3 regions of the Nonomuraea sp. NPDC048882 genome follow, and region 3 is predicted to be linked to each of the others. Evidence: riboswitches for the same ligand, from Rfam matches in the RefSeq annotation. Region 3 holds a riboswitch; each other region holds the start of a gene.
The links. Region 3 has a riboswitch for cyclic di-AMP ahead of AB0C27_RS54065 (C40 family peptidase). Riboswitches for the same ligand answer to the same signal wherever they lie in the genome.
Positions count from the first base shown of each region.

Region 1: another riboswitch for cyclic di-AMP. It lies ahead of AB0C27_RS32920 (C40 family peptidase); the one in region 3 lies ahead of AB0C27_RS54065 (C40 family peptidase).
Region 2: another riboswitch for cyclic di-AMP. It lies ahead of AB0C27_RS25535 (hypothetical protein); the one in region 3 lies ahead of AB0C27_RS54065 (C40 family peptidase).

Region 1 covers NZ_JBEZGB010000010.1:192,502-198,249, forward strand. Annotated here, with positions in the region: gene AB0C27_RS32900 (response regulator transcription factor) at 1-95, shown strand, start outside; gene AB0C27_RS32905 (phosphotransferase family protein) at 77-1,153, opposite strand; gene AB0C27_RS32910 (NYN domain-containing protein) at 1,298-2,620, shown strand; gene AB0C27_RS32915 (C40 family peptidase) at 2,704-3,678, shown strand; cyclic di-AMP (ydaO/yuaA leader) riboswitch at 4,214-4,379, shown strand; gene AB0C27_RS32920 (C40 family peptidase) at 4,453-4,974, shown strand; gene AB0C27_RS32925 (hypothetical protein) at 5,261-5,748, shown strand, end outside.
Region 2 covers NZ_JBEZGB010000007.1:154,602-160,349, forward strand. Annotated here, with positions in the region: gene AB0C27_RS25495 (DUF4032 domain-containing protein) at 1-229, shown strand, start outside; gene AB0C27_RS25500 (NAD(P)H-binding protein) at 259-861, opposite strand; gene AB0C27_RS25505 (helix-turn-helix domain-containing protein) at 916-1,266, shown strand; gene AB0C27_RS25510 (roadblock/LC7 domain-containing protein) at 1,406-1,783, shown strand; gene AB0C27_RS25515 (hypothetical protein) at 1,787-2,587, shown strand; gene AB0C27_RS25520 (roadblock/LC7 domain-containing protein) at 2,617-2,991, shown strand; gene AB0C27_RS25525 (hypothetical protein) at 3,026-3,397, shown strand; gene AB0C27_RS25530 (alpha/beta fold hydrolase) at 3,443-4,288, opposite strand; gene AB0C27_RS25535 (hypothetical protein) at 4,341-4,907, opposite strand; cyclic di-AMP (ydaO/yuaA leader) riboswitch at 5,092-5,224, opposite strand; gene AB0C27_RS25540 (DUF5302 domain-containing protein) at 5,390-5,590, opposite strand.
Region 3 covers NZ_JBEZGB010000034.1:5,145-10,892, reverse strand. Annotated here, with positions in the region: gene lysX (bifunctional lysylphosphatidylglycerol synthetase/lysine--tRNA ligase LysX) at 1-1,450, shown strand, start outside; gene AB0C27_RS54070 (LuxR C-terminal-related transcriptional regulator) at 2,404-2,616, shown strand; gene AB0C27_RS54065 (C40 family peptidase) at 2,663-3,616, opposite strand; cyclic di-AMP (ydaO/yuaA leader) riboswitch at 3,712-3,861, opposite strand; gene AB0C27_RS54060 (amino-acid N-acetyltransferase) at 4,142-4,711, shown strand; gene AB0C27_RS54055 (hypothetical protein) at 4,722-5,600, opposite strand.

The DNA of each region.
Region 1 (5,748 bases), on a different contig from region 3:
CCACGGTCAAGGCGCACGTCTCGCGGATCCTGACCAAGCTGGAGCTCAACAACCGGGTCCAGGTGGCGCTGCTCGTCTACGACGCGGGTTCGTAGCCGGCCAGCAGCTCCTCGATGGTGGCCCGGTGCAACACCATGTCGTCGGGGTCGTCCGGCCTGGTCTGCTCGCCGAAGTGGATCCTGCGCTGCCAGATCCTGGCCATGACGATGCCGTGGCGCAGGGCGGCGTACAGCTCGTAGAAGTGCAGGTGGCGCGGCTCGTGCCCGGTCAGGTTCGCATAGGTGCGGCAGACGTCTTCCGCGCGCATGAAGTCCGGCATGCCGGGCAGGCCGGCACCGGCGGTGAGGTCCTGGAAGAAGCGGTGTAAGAAGATCATCCAGGACAGGTCCAGCTCGCACGGCCCCACGGCGGCCATCTCCCAGTCGAACACGGCGACCGGCGTGAAGTCCTGGAACATCAGGTTGCCGATCCTGGCGTCCCCCCAGAGCAGCACGTCGGGGCCGGGATCGTCCGGCCAGAGCCGCTCCAGCCGGTCGAACGCCCGCTCCAGCAGCGGGATGCGGTACGCGCCGTGCGCCCATTCGTAGTAGGCGCGCTGCGCGTCGACGTGCGCGCGCAGCCCGGGAGCGCCGAACGGGGCCAGCTCGGCCGGCGTGAACGCGGTCCGGTGCAGCGCGGCCAGCACGGCCACACTGCCGTCCTGCAACCGGCGCCGGTCCTCGGCGGAGGCGTCGTACAGCCAGCCGCCGAACGTGTACGGCATCACGTCCGCCGGCACCTCGCCGTCGGCCCGCTCCATGACGATGAACGGTGTGCCGAGCGGCCCTGGGTCCGGCTCGAACCATAGGGTGCGCGGCGCTGGGATCCCAGCTTTTTCCCTGGCCAGGCGCATGATGGCGAATTGGGACTCCAGGTCGTACGAGGGGAAGACGGGAACGGCTTCCCGAGCAGGTGCGAGCCTGGCCACGCAGCGTGTGGCGTGCCCGTTCCAGGTGGCGGTGAAGAACAGTGTCTCGCTCGACATGCCGTTCTCCGACGGCCTGGACATCTCGGACACCGTGGCGCTGTCGCCGACCTTGGACCGGAGCCACACGGTGGCGCGCCGGCGCAGTTCTTCCAGGTCACGGGTGGAGGTGCGCATCTGCTCCGTCACGACGGGCCTCCCGGATGGACATCTGCCCTTCGACAGTCGTATACCGCCTAGCAAGCGCTTGTCCATATAGGAGTGGTCGTTACGGTCAGGTACGCAACAGCCGTACCCTTGTCTGAAAGGGCATGTCACGAAGGGACAAGTGGGATGAGTTCAGCGGGTGAAGGCCTGTCTCGCCCGCTTCCCGAGCAGGTGCGGCTCAACGTGGTCGATCTGGCCTCTCAGGTCCTCGGGACGATGCCCGCTGCCTCCGTGCCGCCGCCCCTGCGCGGCATCGCCAAGTTCGAGTCCCGCAAACGGGCCAAACTCGGCAGCGCGCCCATCGCGGCGCAGCTGGAGAACGACAAGAAGTTCCGCGAGCTGGTCGCCGAGTCGGTGGCCGCAGGCTGGCCCGAGCTGGTCGCCTCGCTGGCCGAGGGCAACGTGCCGCCCGCCGCCGATCCCGTGCTCGTGGCCGCGGCGGCCTATCTCACCCGGCCGCCCGGCTGGGAGGAGATGATCGAGACCGCCCGCGCCGACCTGGAGCGCTCCGCCGTCGCGGCCGAGGGCTCGGAGCGCGAGGAGGTGGTGGCCCGGCTGCGCGAGCAGCTGGCCACGCAGAAGACCGCCGCCAAGGAGGAGGCCGACCGGCTGCGCGAGCAGATCAGGGCGGCCCGCGCCGAGAACTCCGACCTGCGCCGCAAGCTGCACGACGCCCGCGAGCGGGCGAAGGGCGCGGTGCGGCGCGCCGAGGAGATGGAGCAGGCCGCCGAGGAGGCCAGGCACGCCGCCAGCGCCGCGGGCAGCGCGGGCGAGTCCGAGCTGCGCCGGCTGCGCGAGCGGCTGGCCGACGTGGAGAAACAGCTCGAAGCCTCGCGCCGGGCCGCCCGCGAGGGCAGGAGCATCGAGGACGCCCGCGTACGCGTGCTGCTCGACGCGCTGCAGGACGCCTCGGCCGGGCTGCGCCGCGAGCTGGCCCTGCCCACCACGATCAGCCGGCCCGCCGACTCGGTCGCGGCGGTCACCGGCGAGCGCCCCGGCGTGCGCGGCGTCCCCGCGCGGGCCCTGGCCGACGACGACCCGCAGCTGCTCGACCAGCTGCTCGCCCTGCCCCAGGTGCACCTGATCATCGACGGCTACAACGTCACCAAGACCGGCTACGGCACCCTCACCCTCGCCGACCAGCGCAACCGGCTCATGACCGGGCTCGGCGGGCTGGTGGCGCAGACCAGGGTCGAGGTGACCGTGGTCTTCGACGGGGCCGAGCTCAACGCCCCCGTGCAGGTGGTGGCCCCTCGCGGCGTACGGGTGCTGTTCAGCGCCCCCGGGGAGATCGCCGACGACCTCATCCGCCAGCTCGTCCGCGCCGAACCGCCGGGCCGGGCCATCGCCGTGGTGTCGTCGGACCGCGAGGTCGCCGAGTCCGTCCGGCGGATGGGAGCCAGACCCGTTCCGTCGGGTTTGCTGCTGCGCAGGCTCGGTCGCGCCTAAGTTACGAAATGGCGGTTTAGTCGAACCACACCCGCCACTTCTGTACTATTTCGCCCCAGATATAATCCCTGGGAGGCGACAAAGTGAGGTTTGGCCGGGTGCCGGTGGCCACGGGTCTCGCGTTCGGGCTGATGCTGATCCCCATGGGGGCGGCCACAGCTGACCCCAAACCCACGCTCGCGCAGGCGAAGGCCAAGCTCGACAAGCTCAACGACAAGGCCGACAAGGTCGTCGACCGCTACAACACGGCGACCGAGCGCTACAAGAAGGCCAAGTCCACGTACGGCGAGCTCAACGCGAGCTACAAGCGCAAGCTGGCCACGGTCGCGGACCTGCGGGCCGAGGTCGTCGGCATGGCGGTCTCCAGCTACCAGGCCGGCAACGACGTCACCTCGTGGCCCGGCATCTTCGGCGCGCCCAACCCGCAGGACATGCTCGCCGGGCTGGCCCTGGCCGGGCAGGTCTCGCAGGAGAAGGCCGAGAAGCTGGCGGCCTTCGACCGGGAGAACCGGGGCCTGAAGGTCGAGCGGGGCAAGGCGCAGAAGGCGCTGCAGGACGCCGACAAGGAGCGCGACGGCGTCGAGAAGGAACGCGCGGAGATCCTCAAGCTGATCAAGGATCAGAAGAAGCTGCTGGAGAAGCTGGGGGCCTACAACCCGGGCAACCCCAACAGCGTGGGCCTGAAGTACACCGGCCCCGCCTCCGGCAGCGCGGCGGCGGTGCTGCGGTTCGCGTTCGCACAGGTGGGCAAGCCGTACCGGTTCGGTGCCACGGGGCCGAGCTCGTACGACTGCTCGGGGCTGACCCAGGCGGCCTGGCGGGCGGCCGGGGTCTCGCTGCCCCGTACGACGTGGCAGCAGTGGGCGTGGGGAGCCAACCGCAAGGTGGACCTCAAGTCGCTGCAGCCCGGTGACCTCATCTTCAGCGCGGGGCTCGGGCACGTCAGCATCTACGCGGGCAACGGGCAGATCGTGCACGCGCCGCAGACGGGTGACGTCGTCAAGGTGGTCAAGCTCTCGTCGTACGGCAGCACGCTGGTGGGGGCCGTGCGTCCGTAGCGCCGGTTTCCGATCCCGCCGTCCGGCCGCTCTCGGCCGGCGGCGGGATTTTTTCTGCCTCATCCTACTATGGATCATCGTTCGTGAGACGGAGTCGCGTTCTGGAATGCCTTGTGGCCTGTGTTGATGCCTACGGCCGCCGCCGTACATATCCGGAAATCTGCCGTGACTCTCCCTTAAGGCGGGCACAAGCCTCGGGAGCGCTCCCAGGTCCCGAACGCGTGATTTAAACGGGAAATCTGTGACATAAGCGACAACTTGGACCTGACAATCTTGGGCCCGCTCAAGTGTGAGCAGGGTCACATTTCCATAACATAACCTGGTGTTCCAGCAGGGGTTTCGAACCTGACAAAGTCCTCTGTCTGATCTTTACAGCCGGGCTCACGCTTTGCCGATCCTTGAACTTTCGGCGTAGCTTCTGGCGTCGTCGCGGTGCACAAGCCATGGCCCCGCGAACCCGCATCGGTCCCCTCTCGATGTGCGACAGATAGAAATCCGCCGGTCGTTCCCCGATATCCCCATGTCATTTCATCGGGGCTTCGACCTGCCCAATCCGTGCAGCCAGGAGGCACGGAGCCGGGGACCCAGCGATCCCACGTTTCCCCAGGGATCAGGGGTGAATCGGCGCGCTTATCGCGCCGTAGGGCGACTTCCAGGCCCGAATCCGTCAGCTAACCCGGTAGGCGTTCGTGGAAGACACAAGGAGAAATCCTGTCCAGCTCCCTGCATAACCCCCGTCTGTCCCGCCTTGCCCTGAGTGGCGTAGCGCTCACCATGACCGTGACGGCCGGAGGTTCCATCCTCCTTGCCCCAACGGCTCAGGCGGAGACGACGAGCGAATCGACCGTCACGACGGTGAAGGCGGAAACCACCGCCAAGACCTCGAAGAAGGTCACGGCCGCCCAGCGAAGGGCAGCCAAGGTCGCTCGGCAGCAAACGAAGGCCCGCAAGGCCGTCGCCGTGGCCAAGAACCAGATCGGTGACCCGTACCGATACGGAGCCACAGGACCTGGTTCGTTTGACTGCTCCGGTCTCGTCCAGTTCGCCTGGAAGAGAGCCGGAGTGAAGCTCCCGCGGGTGGCGAGCAGCCAGTTCGCCCGCATCAGGAACAAGATCTCCTGGCGGCGGTTGAAGCCCGGTGATCTCATGTTCTTCAACGGGCTCGGCCACGTCGGCATGTACGTCGGCAAGGGCAAGATGATCCACTCGCCTCGGACAGGCGAACGGGTGCGCATCGACAAGCTGGGCGGTTGGCGCCGGTCGTCATTCGTCGGCGCGGTCCGTCCCGGCATGTGAAGAAGCCCCGCCCGGATCCACGGAAAGCCTTCCCGGATCCGGACGGGGCTCTCGCACGTCCAAGGCGCCTCTCACACGTCCAGGGCCGCCCCCGGCCCGTCCCCGGCCCTCACGGCGCACCTACGGCCACCCGCGAGGCACGCCAGGGCACGTTCAGGATCCCCATGGCACGTCCGTGTCACCCTGTGGGGCCGGGCGGCCGGAACGGCGGTGTGGACCGGCCCGCGTGGGCGGCGGCGGATCGGCCGGGATGAAGTCCGTGCGGGTCCGGCTACGATCGGGCTTCGTGTCCGAGCAGGTGAGCCGACGAGCCGTGGTGGCCTGCCTGCTGCTCATCGCCTCCGGCGGCGCGCCGCTCCACGACTCCCCGATCCTTCCCCCGGAGGCGCGCGACCTCTGGCCGGGCCGCGGCACGGTGATCCGCCGCGGACGGCTCTCCACGGTCGTGGGCCCCGGCGACGGCAGCGGTGGCGGCAGCGGCGGTGAAGACGCCCGCGGCGCTGCAGGCGACGACAAGGGCGGCGGCAAGGACGGCGACGGCAGCGGTGGCGACGGGCTGGAGGAGCTGGCGGCGAGGGCCGACAGGGCCGGGCTCAGGGTCGCCCGGGTGCTCGGCCGGCCGGTGCGCCCGCTGGTGATCGTGCCGGACTCCGCCCGGGACGCCGCCCGCCTGGCGCGGGTGGCCCGGGTCGACGGGCTGGCCGCGCTGGCCGACGGCGGGCGCGTGATCGTCGTTCCCGAGCTCTTCGCCACCCTCACCCCCACCGGCAAGGA
Region 2 (5,748 bases), on a different contig from region 3:
GTTCCAGCCGACGGTCGAGGCCATCCCCATGGAGCTGCGCGGGAAGCTGGAGCCCGCGCAGCTCTTCCACGAGTTGCTGGACCATCGCTGGTACCTGTCGGAGCAGGAGGGCGCCGACGTCGGGCTGCCCGCCGCGGTGAAGTCGTACGTGGACAACGTGCTGGTGCACAAGCCCGACGAGCAGGCGCTGCTGCCCGACGACCCCGGCGAGGAACTCGCCGGTCAGTAGGCCAGTCAGTAGGCCCGCCAGTAGGCCGGTCAGTAGGCCACGGTGATGCGGCGGCGCGGGTTGGCGTTCCGCTCCACCTCTTCGGCGATGGCGACGGCGAAGTCCTCGGCCGAGATGTGACTGTTGCCCTCGTCATCGCTCAGAAGCTCGTCGCCACCGACCCGGAAGGTCCCCGTACGCTCTCCCGGGGCGATGACGGCGGGCGGGCAGACGAAGGTCCAGTCGAGGTCGTCCACCTCCCGATACATGCGCAGGGCGGAGCGCGCGGCCAGCGACTCCTTCTTGTACTCCTCGGGGAATTCGGGCGTGTCGACCAGGTCGAGGCCGGGGGCCACCTGGAGGCTGCCGGCCCCGCCGATGGCGATCACGCGGCTCACCCCGGCCGCGCGCAGGCCGTCGAGCAGGGCCCGGTTGGCGTCGAGGAAGGGCTGCTCGGGCTCGTCCACGTCGCGCGCGGGACCGATGGCGGAGATGACCGCGTCGTAGCCCTTGGCCAGGGTGGCGGTGTCGTGGATGTCGCCCTTGACGGGGCCGCGGCGGCTGAGGCCGGTGACCTCGTGGCCGCGGTCGCTGAGTTCGGCGGCGATGCGCTGCCCGACCATGCCGGTCGCGCCAAAGAGAAGGATCTTCATGCGACCAAGAGTATCCATCGGATACTGGTTACTTCATCGTGCTATAAGTACCTTATGGATACCGGCGATGTCTTCGACCCGAACTGTCCGACCAGGGTGGTTCTGGACAGGATCGGCGACAAGTGGTCGGCGCTGGTGCTGCTCTGCCTCGTCGGCGGCCCGATGCGCTTCACCAAGCTCAGGGAGCGCATCGGCGGGGTCACGCCGAAGGTGCTCACCCAGACGTTGCGGGCCATGGAGCAGGACGGGCTGGTGACGCGCGAGGTGTTCGCGGAGGTGCCGCCGCGGGTGGAGTACGCGCTCACGGACCTCGGACACTCGCTGCACGGCCCGATGGCGGCGGTGGCCACGTGGGCCGAGCAGAATGTCGGCCAAATTCTCCGAAGCCGTGAGATGCATTCATAAATCGTAGAGTTATCCGTACTGGTGGTGTTTTTCTTACCCGTAGCCATATAAAAGCCCAACACCACCATTCCTCCGCCGCGAGCGGATGACGCCGGGCCCTTACGCTTGCCTCCGTTCCATGAAAGGCGAGGGAGGTCCCGTGCTCGGAGTCGACACCTGCCTGGCAGAGGTCATGTCCATACCGGGGGCGCTGGACGCCATGCTGGTCGACCACACCAGCGGGATGGCGGTGGCCTTCAGCAGCGCGTCCGGGGTGGACGCCGACCGGTCGGCGGCGGCGCTCACCGAGGCGCTGCGGGCGACCACCGACGGGCTGGCCCGCACGTGCCCCGGCGACGTCGTGCGCATCGACGACATGCTCGTCACCACGGACAAGGGTCACCATCTGCTGCGGCTGCTGGAGACCGTGTTCGAGGGGCCGCTGGTCATCTACGTACGCCTGGACCGGGAACGTTCCAACTTGGCCCTGGCCAGGCACCGCCTGCAGAACATCTCCAGCGCCCTGACGACGAAGTGACCCATGACCAGGCTGGACACCCTCCTGGCCGGCCTGGCCCGCGAGCGCTCCACGGGTGCGCTCCGGGTCGGCCGGAGCGGCACGATCTTCCTCGCGGACGGGCGCGTGACGTACATGGAGTGCGCCCAGGCGCCCAGCGTCGAGCGGCTGCTGGCCGCCAGGGGCCTGATGAGCGAGGCGGCGCTGCGCCGGCTGCGGGACGACGGCGGCTGCGCGCGGCTGATCGAGGAGGGGCCACTCACGGCGGGCGAACTGCAGTACGCGGTGCTCGGCGGGGTGCTGGACGCGGCCTTCTTCCTGCTGCCGGTCAGCGGGGCGCGGCCGAAGTTCCGGCCGGGCGAGCGGCACTGGCTGGGCGGGCAGTGGTTCTTCGACGTCTCGGGGCTGGTGCGCGAGTGCGCGCGGCGGCGGGCGCACCTGGCCCAGATCTGGCCGTCGGCCGAGGTGGACACGCTTCCGGTACGCCCGCTGGCGCGGCTGCCCGGGCAGGGCGTGACGCTGAGCCGGGTGCAGTGGGAGGTCGTCGTCCGGGCCGATCACAAGGCGACGCCGCTGGAGCTGGCCAAGCAGATCGGGCGGCCGGCATACCCGGTGCTGCTGGCCGTCAGGAGGCTGGCCGCCTCGGGCCTGCTCGCCGAGCCGGAGCCCGCCGGCCTGCCCAAACGCGGCCAGCACGCGGCGGCGGGGAGACCGCCGCACGATCCCGGGGCGGCCCCCCAGCCGCTGGGGCCGCCCGTCACGGGCGATCCGACCGATCTGGCGCTGCTGATGCGGCTGAAGAAGGCGCTGGAGGAGCTGTCGTGAGGTTCCCCTCACTCAGGAGGAGGCCACCGGTGGAGCTACGACAAGAGGTGCTGGAGGAGATGACGCTCCTCCGCGGACGTACGCCGGACGTGGCCGGCAGCGTCGCCTGCACGGTGGACGGCCTGCCGATCGCCTGCGACCTGGAGAGCCGTACCGCCGAGCAGATCGCGGCGCTGTCGGCGGCGCTGCTCGCGATGAGCAGGCGGATGCTGGTCATCACCGGCCAGGGGGCCCTGGAGGAGACGCTCATCTCCGGCACCGCCGGCTTCGTGGCCTTCTACGCCGCCGGCCCCACCATCGTCCTCACGGTCCTGGCCGGACCCGGCGCGAACGTCGGGCTGCTGCGGCTGGAGGGCAGGAAGACGGCCGCCGCGGTGGCCGCCGTCGCAGCACGCAAGCACTGAGCGGAACCCGTTCAGAGACAAGAGAGGAAGAAGCATGGCCGGAATTGACGTCTCTCTCAAAGAGATGATGAGCATCGACGGCACGATCGGCGCGGCCATCGTCGATCACGGCAGCGGCATGGCGCTGGGCACGCTCGGCGGCTCCAAGGACCTCGACCTCCAGATCGCCGCGGCCGGCAACACCGAGGTGGTCAAGGCCAAACTCCGCACGATGGACTCGCTCGGGCTCAAGGAGAGCATCGAGGACATCCTGATCTCGCTGAGCACCCAGTACCACATCATCCGCCCGATCACCGGGCGCGGCGGCAAGGGGCTGTTCCTCTACCTCGCGCTCGACCGATCGCGCGCCAACCTGGCGCTGGCCCGGCACCAGTTGCGGGGCATCGAGGAGAAGCTGGAGATCTGACAGCGCCGTGGCCCGCGCGCGCGGCGCGGGCCACCGCTCGCCGCCTCAGGCGGAGGTCAGTTTGGTGATCTCGGCGGTGAAGGCGGGCCAGAGCTCGCGCGGCAGGTCGTGCCCCATGCCGGGGTAGGTCACCAGCCGCGCTCCCGGGACGGCCGCCGCCGTCGCCCGGCCGCCGGCCACGGGGACGAGCGGGTCGGCCTCGCCGTGCAGCACCAGCGTCGGCACGCGCACCCCCTTCAGCCCCTCCGTACGGTCGCCCGACGCCATGATGGCGGCGAACTGCCTGGCCGTGCCCGCCGGGTCGAAGCTGCGGTCGAAGGAACGCCCGGCCATCTCCATGATCCGCTCGCGGTCCAGCTCGTAGCCGGGCGAGCCGATGACCGCCCACCGCTCCACCGCCTGCTCCAGCGCCGACTCGCGGTCGGCGGGCGGGCGACCCATGAGCGCCGCGGAGGCGGCCTCGGTGGGAGGGGCGACGGACGGGGCGGGGGTGGACATGATCGAGGTGAGGGTCAGCACCCGCTCGGGGTGGCGGATGGTCAGCGCCTGGGCGATCATGCCGCCCATCGAGGCCCCCACCACGTGGGCGGACGGCCAGCCGAGCACGTCCATGAGGGCCGCGGCGTCGTCGGCCATGTCGTCCAGCAGGTAGGGGGCGGGCGATCCCGCCGCCGGTACGCCCGCGTCGTGGAAGTGGGTGGACAGCCCCACGTCGCGGTTGTCGTACCGGACGACGTGGTGCCCCTGCTCCGCGAGGAGCTCACAGAGCCCTTCGTCCCATTGGATCAGCTGGGCGCCGAGGCCCATGATGAGGAGCAGGGGCCGGCCCTGCGGTGAGCCGAAGCTCTCGTAGGCGATGTCGATGCCGTTCGCGGCTGCGCGGTTGGTCACGAAGACCAGAATGACATTCTGGTCTTGACTCTGCAAAGGCGGACGTCCTGCGTCAGCTCTGGGCCTCGTCCTGCGGCGGGGTGGCCGGGTTGCGGTCACGCTCGGCCCACGCGCGGGTCGAGAACGGGACCGGGTAGTTCTTCTTGCCCAGGCCGTCGCCCCACTTGGTGATGACGTAGTCGATCTCGATGTGGCCCTGGCCGCCGACGCCGTCCACGCCCAGTGTGCTGGAGTTGAACCGGCCGCCGGTCAGCTCGGCGAACGTCTTGGCGTCGAGGTCGAGCATGATGCCGCGGTTGGAGGGCTCACCGGGGCCGCGGTCGCCCACGAAGAAGGGCATCTTCTTGCCCTTATACATCACGTACCCCTCGGTCATGAGGGGCCAGCTGGGGCTGGCGGCCAGCCCCTTCTGCATGGGCTTGCCACTGGCGGGCAGGCCGGTGTCGCCGGCGCGGCCCGAGGCGTCGTCCCAGAAGTACGAGGCCGTGGTGGAGCCCTTGAGCAGGACCTTCTCGTCCGTGCCGGTGGCGGCGTGAGCGGCCGGGCCGGCGATGGTCAGCGTGCCGATGGCGATTGCGGTAAGGAGGGTGAGGGAACGCAGGCCAGAACGGGCAGACATGAAAAGGTAAACCCTTCGCGAGGGGACAAGGGAGTTTGCGCCCATGGGGGAATGGCGCGTAGCGGAAAATTCACCTGACGTCGCTACGCGATGCGCAAAATGACGAGCCTTTGGAGAAGGGGGCCGCTCTAGTAGGCGGCCGGCACGCGGTCCGGGGGTGTGACACGCTGATGCATGGGGTGATCGGTCCTCTCCATCACGCCTACCGGGTTAGCTGACGGGTTCGGGCGTGGAGATGCCCTACCGGCGTGTGGCCGGATTCACCCCATGAGGTGGGTCCCCGGTTCCCTGGGTTCGGGATTCGGCGCCAGTCGGCAGTCTCTTTGGGTAAGGACTAGGTCACCGGCTGGTAATGGCCGTTACTCTAACTATGGAAACGGACATACGCAAACGTTTCGCCACGAACAGGTCGAAAGATCTACCTTCGTCCGGGAATGAAGAAGGGGGCACGGGCATGCCGTACCCCCTCGGATTTCTCAGCCTCAGCCGCCGCTCTTGCGCCTGAACGATCTCTTACTCGCAGCCGGACCGTGCGCCCCGTGGATCTTCGAAGGGTCGACGCCCCTGCCACCCGCGCCCGAGCCCGCGGCCTGGCTGCGCTTGCGCTCCAGTGCCTCACGGAACTTGCGCTTCATCTCGTCCTCGGGAGTTTCGCTGACTTCCGGCTCCGGTGTATCCGCCATGAGGACCTCCAAGGTGTTGGGGACACTGACAGCTTCGCATGACACCGCTTACGACGCGAAACCGGCCTCGACCTTGCCCTGCGGCACGGGAGGCGGCCGCAGCCGCCTGTTCGGCGGCGCCACCAGCGCGATCATGGCCCCGGCGCTTCGCGGTCGTA
Region 3 (5,748 bases):
CCGGAGGGAGAAGCTCGACCGCCTTCGCAGCGAGGGCGTCGATCCTTACCCGGTGAACTTCCCACGTACGGCGACCAACGCCGAGGTCAGGGAGAAATACGAGGGCCTTGAGCCCGACACCGCGACCGGCGACCGGGTCGCCGTCGCGGGGCGCGTCATGCTCAACCGTGTGGGCGGCAAGCTCTGCTTCGCCACGCTTCGCGACGGCAGCGCCGACCTCCAGGTGATGATCTCGCTCGACAAGGTCGGCGAGGAGTCCCTGGCCGCCTGGAAGCGTGACGTCGACCTGGGCGACCACGTGGGCGTCAGCGGCGAGGTCATCACCTCGCGCAGGGGCGAGCTGTCGATCCTGGCCGAGAGCTGGCAGATCACCTCCAAGTGCCTGCGCCCGCTGCCGGAGAAGCACGTCGGCCTCACCGACCCCGAGGCGCGGGTGCGTCAGCGCTACGTCGACCTCATCGTCAACGACGAGGCCAGGACGATGGCGCGGGTACGCAGCGCCACGGTGCGCGCGGTGCGCGACTTCTGGCACGAAGAGGGCTATCTGGAGGTCGAGACGCCGATGCTGCAGCCGATCCACGGCGGCGCGACGGCCCGGCCGTTCAAGACCCACATCAACGCCTACGACATGGAGCTCTACCTTCGCATCGCGATCGAGCTCTACCTCAAGCGGCTCGTGGTGGGCGGCATCGAGAAGGTCTTCGAGATCAACCGCAACTTCCGCAACGAAGGCGCCGACTCGACGCACAACCCCGAGTTCACCATGATCGAGGCGTACGGCACCTACCTCGACTACAACGACATGGCCGACCTCACCCAGCGGATGTACCAGAAGGCCGTGGTGGCCGCCCTGGACACCACGGTGGTCGTCCACGACGGCAAGGAGATCGACCTCGGCCTGCCCGAGTGGCCGCGCATCACCCTCTACGGCGCGGTGTCGCAGGCCGTGGGCGAGGAGATCACCACCTCCACCACCCTGGAGGAGCTGCGCAAGCTGGCCGACCGGCGCGAGATCCACTGGGACCCGAAGTGGGGCTCGGGCAAGATCGTGCAGGAGCTGTTCGAGGCGCTGGTCGAGCACACGCTGGTCCAGCCCACGTTCGTGATGGACTATCCGCTGGAGACGTCCCCGCTGGCCCGCAACCACCGCGACGACCCGCTGCTGACCGAGAAGTGGGACCTGATCGGCTTCGGCACCGAGCTGGGCACCGCCTACTCCGAGCTCAACGACCCGATCGAGCAGCGGCGCCGGCTGGTGGAGCAGTCGCTGCTGGCGGCCGGGGGCGACCCCGAGGCCATGCAGGTCGACGAGGACTTCTTGCAGGCGCTCGAATACGCCATGCCGCCCACAGGGGGCATGGGCGCCGGCATCGACCGGATGATCATGGCGTTCACCGGCAGGAACATTCGCGAGACGATCCTGTTCCCGCTGGTCAAGCCCACCCACTGAGTCACGGTCACCCGGCGCGGCCCCGTCGGGCCGCGCCGGGCCTTGCCCGGGATCGAACCGGCCCCGCCCGGGTGCGCACCGGTCCCGCCCCGGTGCGCCGGGGTGCGCCTGGCCTCAGCCGTCGCCGATGAGGCCGACTCGGGCTCTCAGCTCCCGCACTCTCCTCACGGCGTAGTCGTGAAACTCCCTTCCGGCCCGCCCGGTTCCCGGCCCGAGCGCCGCTGTAAGCATCGGGTCAAGGCGCGCGCCAGGATCTCACTACGGCCGCGGCTCCGTTCGTGATCCTCCGCAGGCGCTCCGAGCGGTTCGCTGATCGTCGTGTCCGGAAGTGGCCACGCCGGAGCGGACCCGAGAGCGGGCTCGCCGGGCGGAGCGGCGAGCAGGTCGCCGGTGATCACCTCCAGGCGCGGGCTCGGACGCCGGCACCTGCGGAAAGTGACGCCCTGATCGCCAGGGCGCGTGGCCAGGTGCGCTCCTGCCGGTCCGTCCGTACGAGCGGCCCGGCCTGCTGACCTGGGCCTGTGCCGGCCATGGGCGCGGTGCCGCGACCGCAGCGCGGATCGCGGAGCGGCAGGGTGCGGAGGACGTGCGTGGTGGCTGCGAGTGATCAGACGCGCGTGCGGAACAAAGCGGTCCAGGCGCGAAGACCGCGATGACGGGGATAAGGATCACGCAGAAATTCGCCGTCGAATGGATCAAAACCCAGCACGTCCACCGCGTTCGTCATTGCGGATCCGGCCTGCGCGGAAGGCTCGATGACTTCGCGTATCGCCCGACGATCATTAGCGACATATCGCGAGTGCGTCATATATATCGGATCATGTCAATAGCGCTCGTCAAGAGCTCGGATTGTCATGCTTGACGACCTTTCCAGGATGCGTTTAACGTCTGCGAGGAGCGACTTCGGCCCACTTGAGAGGCCCAAGTTCAGCTGTTGGGGGGGAGGGCTCCCGATGGATGTGCTCACTGAAGGCGTCGAGCTGAGTCATGCCGATCTTGCGTTGCTGTCGGAGCTGGCCAAGGGAGTCACGGTTGACCGGGTGGGAAGACGTCTGGACATCAGCGGTCGTACCGTACGTCGGCGATTGCGCGGCATCTGCGACCGCATCGGCGTGGCCACGGCGATCGAGGCCGTGGCCTGGGCGGCCCGCCGCCAGCTGATCTAGCGGCGGGCACGTCTGGCGACAGCGCCGGCGAGCCGTGGGCAGGGGCTCAGTCGGCGATGCGTACGGCGCCGGCGAACGGCCGGTTGGCGATCGAGGCGATGCGCACCACGTCACCGGTCCGCGGCGCGTGCACCATCATGCCGCCGCCGAGATAGATGCCGACGTGGTGCAGGTCGCTGTAGAAGAACACCAGGTCGCCCGGCCGCATCTGCTCGCGCGGGATGTGCCGGCCCGCCGTCCACTGGCTGCCGGTGTAGTGGGGCAGTGAGATGCCCACCCTCTGGTAGGCGGCCATGACCAGACCGGAGCAGTCGAAGGAGCTCGGCCCCTCGGCGCCCCAGACGTACGGCTTGAGCTGCTGTGTGAGCGCCCAGCGCGCGGCCTGGGCGGCCTTGCCGGCGCCGACGATCGGCAGGTCGACGCGGGTCGCGCGGGTGCCGGGCCGCCCGGCCTCGCCCAGCGCCCGGCTGAACAGGTTGCTCTCGACCTTGGTGACCAGCTTGGTGATCTTGTCGCGCTTGCCGCCCAGCTCGTTGACGAGCTGCTCGACCTCGTCGATGCGCGCCTTGGCGCCGGCCCTGGCCCGCTCGGCGGCCGCCCTGGCCTTGGTGACCTGGTTGACCGCCTCGCCCTGCTGCTGCTCCAGCACGTACGTGGTGGCGGCGCGGTCGAGGAAGGTGTCGGGGTCCTTGGAGGTGGTGAACGCCAGCACCCGGCCCAGGCCGCCCGTGATGTAGGCGTTCTCGGCGAGCATGGCGGCCTTGGCCCGCTTGGCGGCGAGATCGGCCTCACTGGTGGCCAGGGTCTTCTTCGCGGCCTCTGCGGCCTTCTTGGCGGTCTTGAGCTTCTCCCGCTGGCCGTTGTACTGCTCGCTCAGCGTCTCGATCTCGGTGTGCATCTTCTCGACCCGCTTGGCCAGCTCCTTGAGCGAGGGCTTGGGATCGGCGGACGCCGAGGCGACGGGGATCGCGAGGAGGACCGCGGCGATCGTGAGACTCACCACACCGAAGCGGTGTGGCCGCCGAGGTCGTTCCGGAGGGCGGGCGTGCTTGCCCGCCGTCTTCCCCCCACCGTCGTGCGTGCGCTTCACCAACGAGCTCCTCTCATGGACGCCTACCGGGTTAGCTGACGGGTTCGGGCCGGAGCAGCCCTACCGAACGATTCGGATTCACCCCAGTGGTGACGATGGGGGTCGTCACCGGCGGGTCCCCGGCTTCCCTCACGGGAATTGGGCGTGTCCCTCACGTTGTGACACGTGGGGGACATCGTCGCAGGACACTAATGCACTCCGGGTTCGTGCTCAACCAGAACTGCCGAGTCTGTAGAGGTTTCACAACCGAAGGGTCACAAGGTGATCTCGTGGTCACTCGTACAGAAGCGACTTTATGTCCCCTTTGCCCTTGCTTCCGCCGCAGCCGCGAGGTCGGCGCCAGGGACGCGCCCATATGACCGGGTCATGTAACAGGATGGGCCGGGACATGGCAGTTAGGGCCGAGCCGTAATGACATCTGTACTCTGGAGAGCCATGGAGCAGGTGGCCGAACTGACGATGCCCGAGACCGCGGTGGTGGTCCGGCGTGCCCGCACGCCGGATGTGCGCACGGTCAGGAGGCTAGTGGACACCTACGCGGGCGCGGGCCCGCGGCTCCTGGAGAAGGCCACAGTGACCCTGTACGAAGACGTGCAGGAGTTCTGGGTGGCCGAGCGGGGCGGGCAGGTAGTCGGCTGCGGCGCGCTCCACGTGCTGTGGGAGGACCTCGCGGAGGTCCGCACCGTGGCCGTGGATCCCGAGTGCCGGGGCATGGGCGTCGGCCATCGGATCGTCTCGGCGCTGATACAGCAGGCGACGGATCTGGGTCTGCGGCGTGTATTCTGTCTAACTTTTGAGGTCGATTTCTTCGCGAGACTCGGGTTCCGCCCGATACAGGGCACCCCCGTCTCACCCGAGGTGTACGCCGAACTTCTCGCCTCCTACGACGAGGGCGTGGCGGAGTTCCTCGACCTGGAACACGTCAAACCGAACACCCTGGGCAACACCCGCATGCTGCTCCATCTGACATCGGGTGACGCGGACCTTGACCAGATGGAAAGGTGATTGTTGATACCTATGTCGATACGTTGGGCAGCACAGGCATGTGTCCTGACACGTGCCACATGCGCACTCGAAGCGAGGTGACACGGTGAGCACCGGACAGCCGCCGTATCCACAGGACGACTCCGGAGAAAACTCTGCCCCCGGCACCCCTTACGGGCAGCAGAACTCGGGCCGCCACCCCGGCGAGCCCGACCCCGACGTCACTGTGGTCGGCTACCGGGCGGACGACGCCTATGGGCAGCAGCCCCAGTACGGCCAGCAGCAGGGCTACGGACAGCAGCAGCAGTCCCAGCCCGGCTACGGCCAGCAGGGCTACGGCCAGCAGCAGCAATACGGCCAGCAGCCCCAGTACGGTCAGCAGCAGGGCTACGGACAGCAGCAGCAGTCCCAGCCCGGCTACGGCCAGCAGGGCTATGGCCAGCAGGACTACGGTCAGCAGCAGCAGTCTCAGCCTGACTACGGTCAGCAGGCTCAGTACGGGCAGCAGGGCTACGGCCAGCAGCCTCAGTCGGGTCAGCAGCCGCAGTACGGTCAGCAGCCTCAGTCGGGTCAGCAGCCGCAGTACGGTCAGCAGCAGCAGTCGCAGCCGGGCTATGGCCAGCAGGACTACGGTCAGCAGCAGGGCTACGGACAGCAGCAGCAGTCTCAGCCTGACTACGGTCAGCAGGCTCAGTACGGGCAGCAGGGCTACGGCCAGCAGCCTCAGTCGGGTCAGCAGCCCCAGTACGGTCAGCAGCAGCAGTCGCAGCCCGGCTACGGCCAGCAGGACTACGGTCAGCAGCAGGGTTACGGCCAGCAGCAGCAGTCCCAGCCCGGCTACGGCCAGCAGGGCTACGACCAGCAGCAGGCTTACGGCCAGCAGGGCTACGGGCAGCAGCAGCAGTCGCAACCCGGTTACGGCCAGCAGGGCTATGATCAGCAGCAGGCCTACGGTCAGCAGCAGGGTTACGGGCAGCAGCAGCAGTACGGGCAGGGGGGCTACGGCCAGCAGCCCGGTTACGGGCAGGCCTACGGCCAGCCGGTCGGCGTCCAGCCGC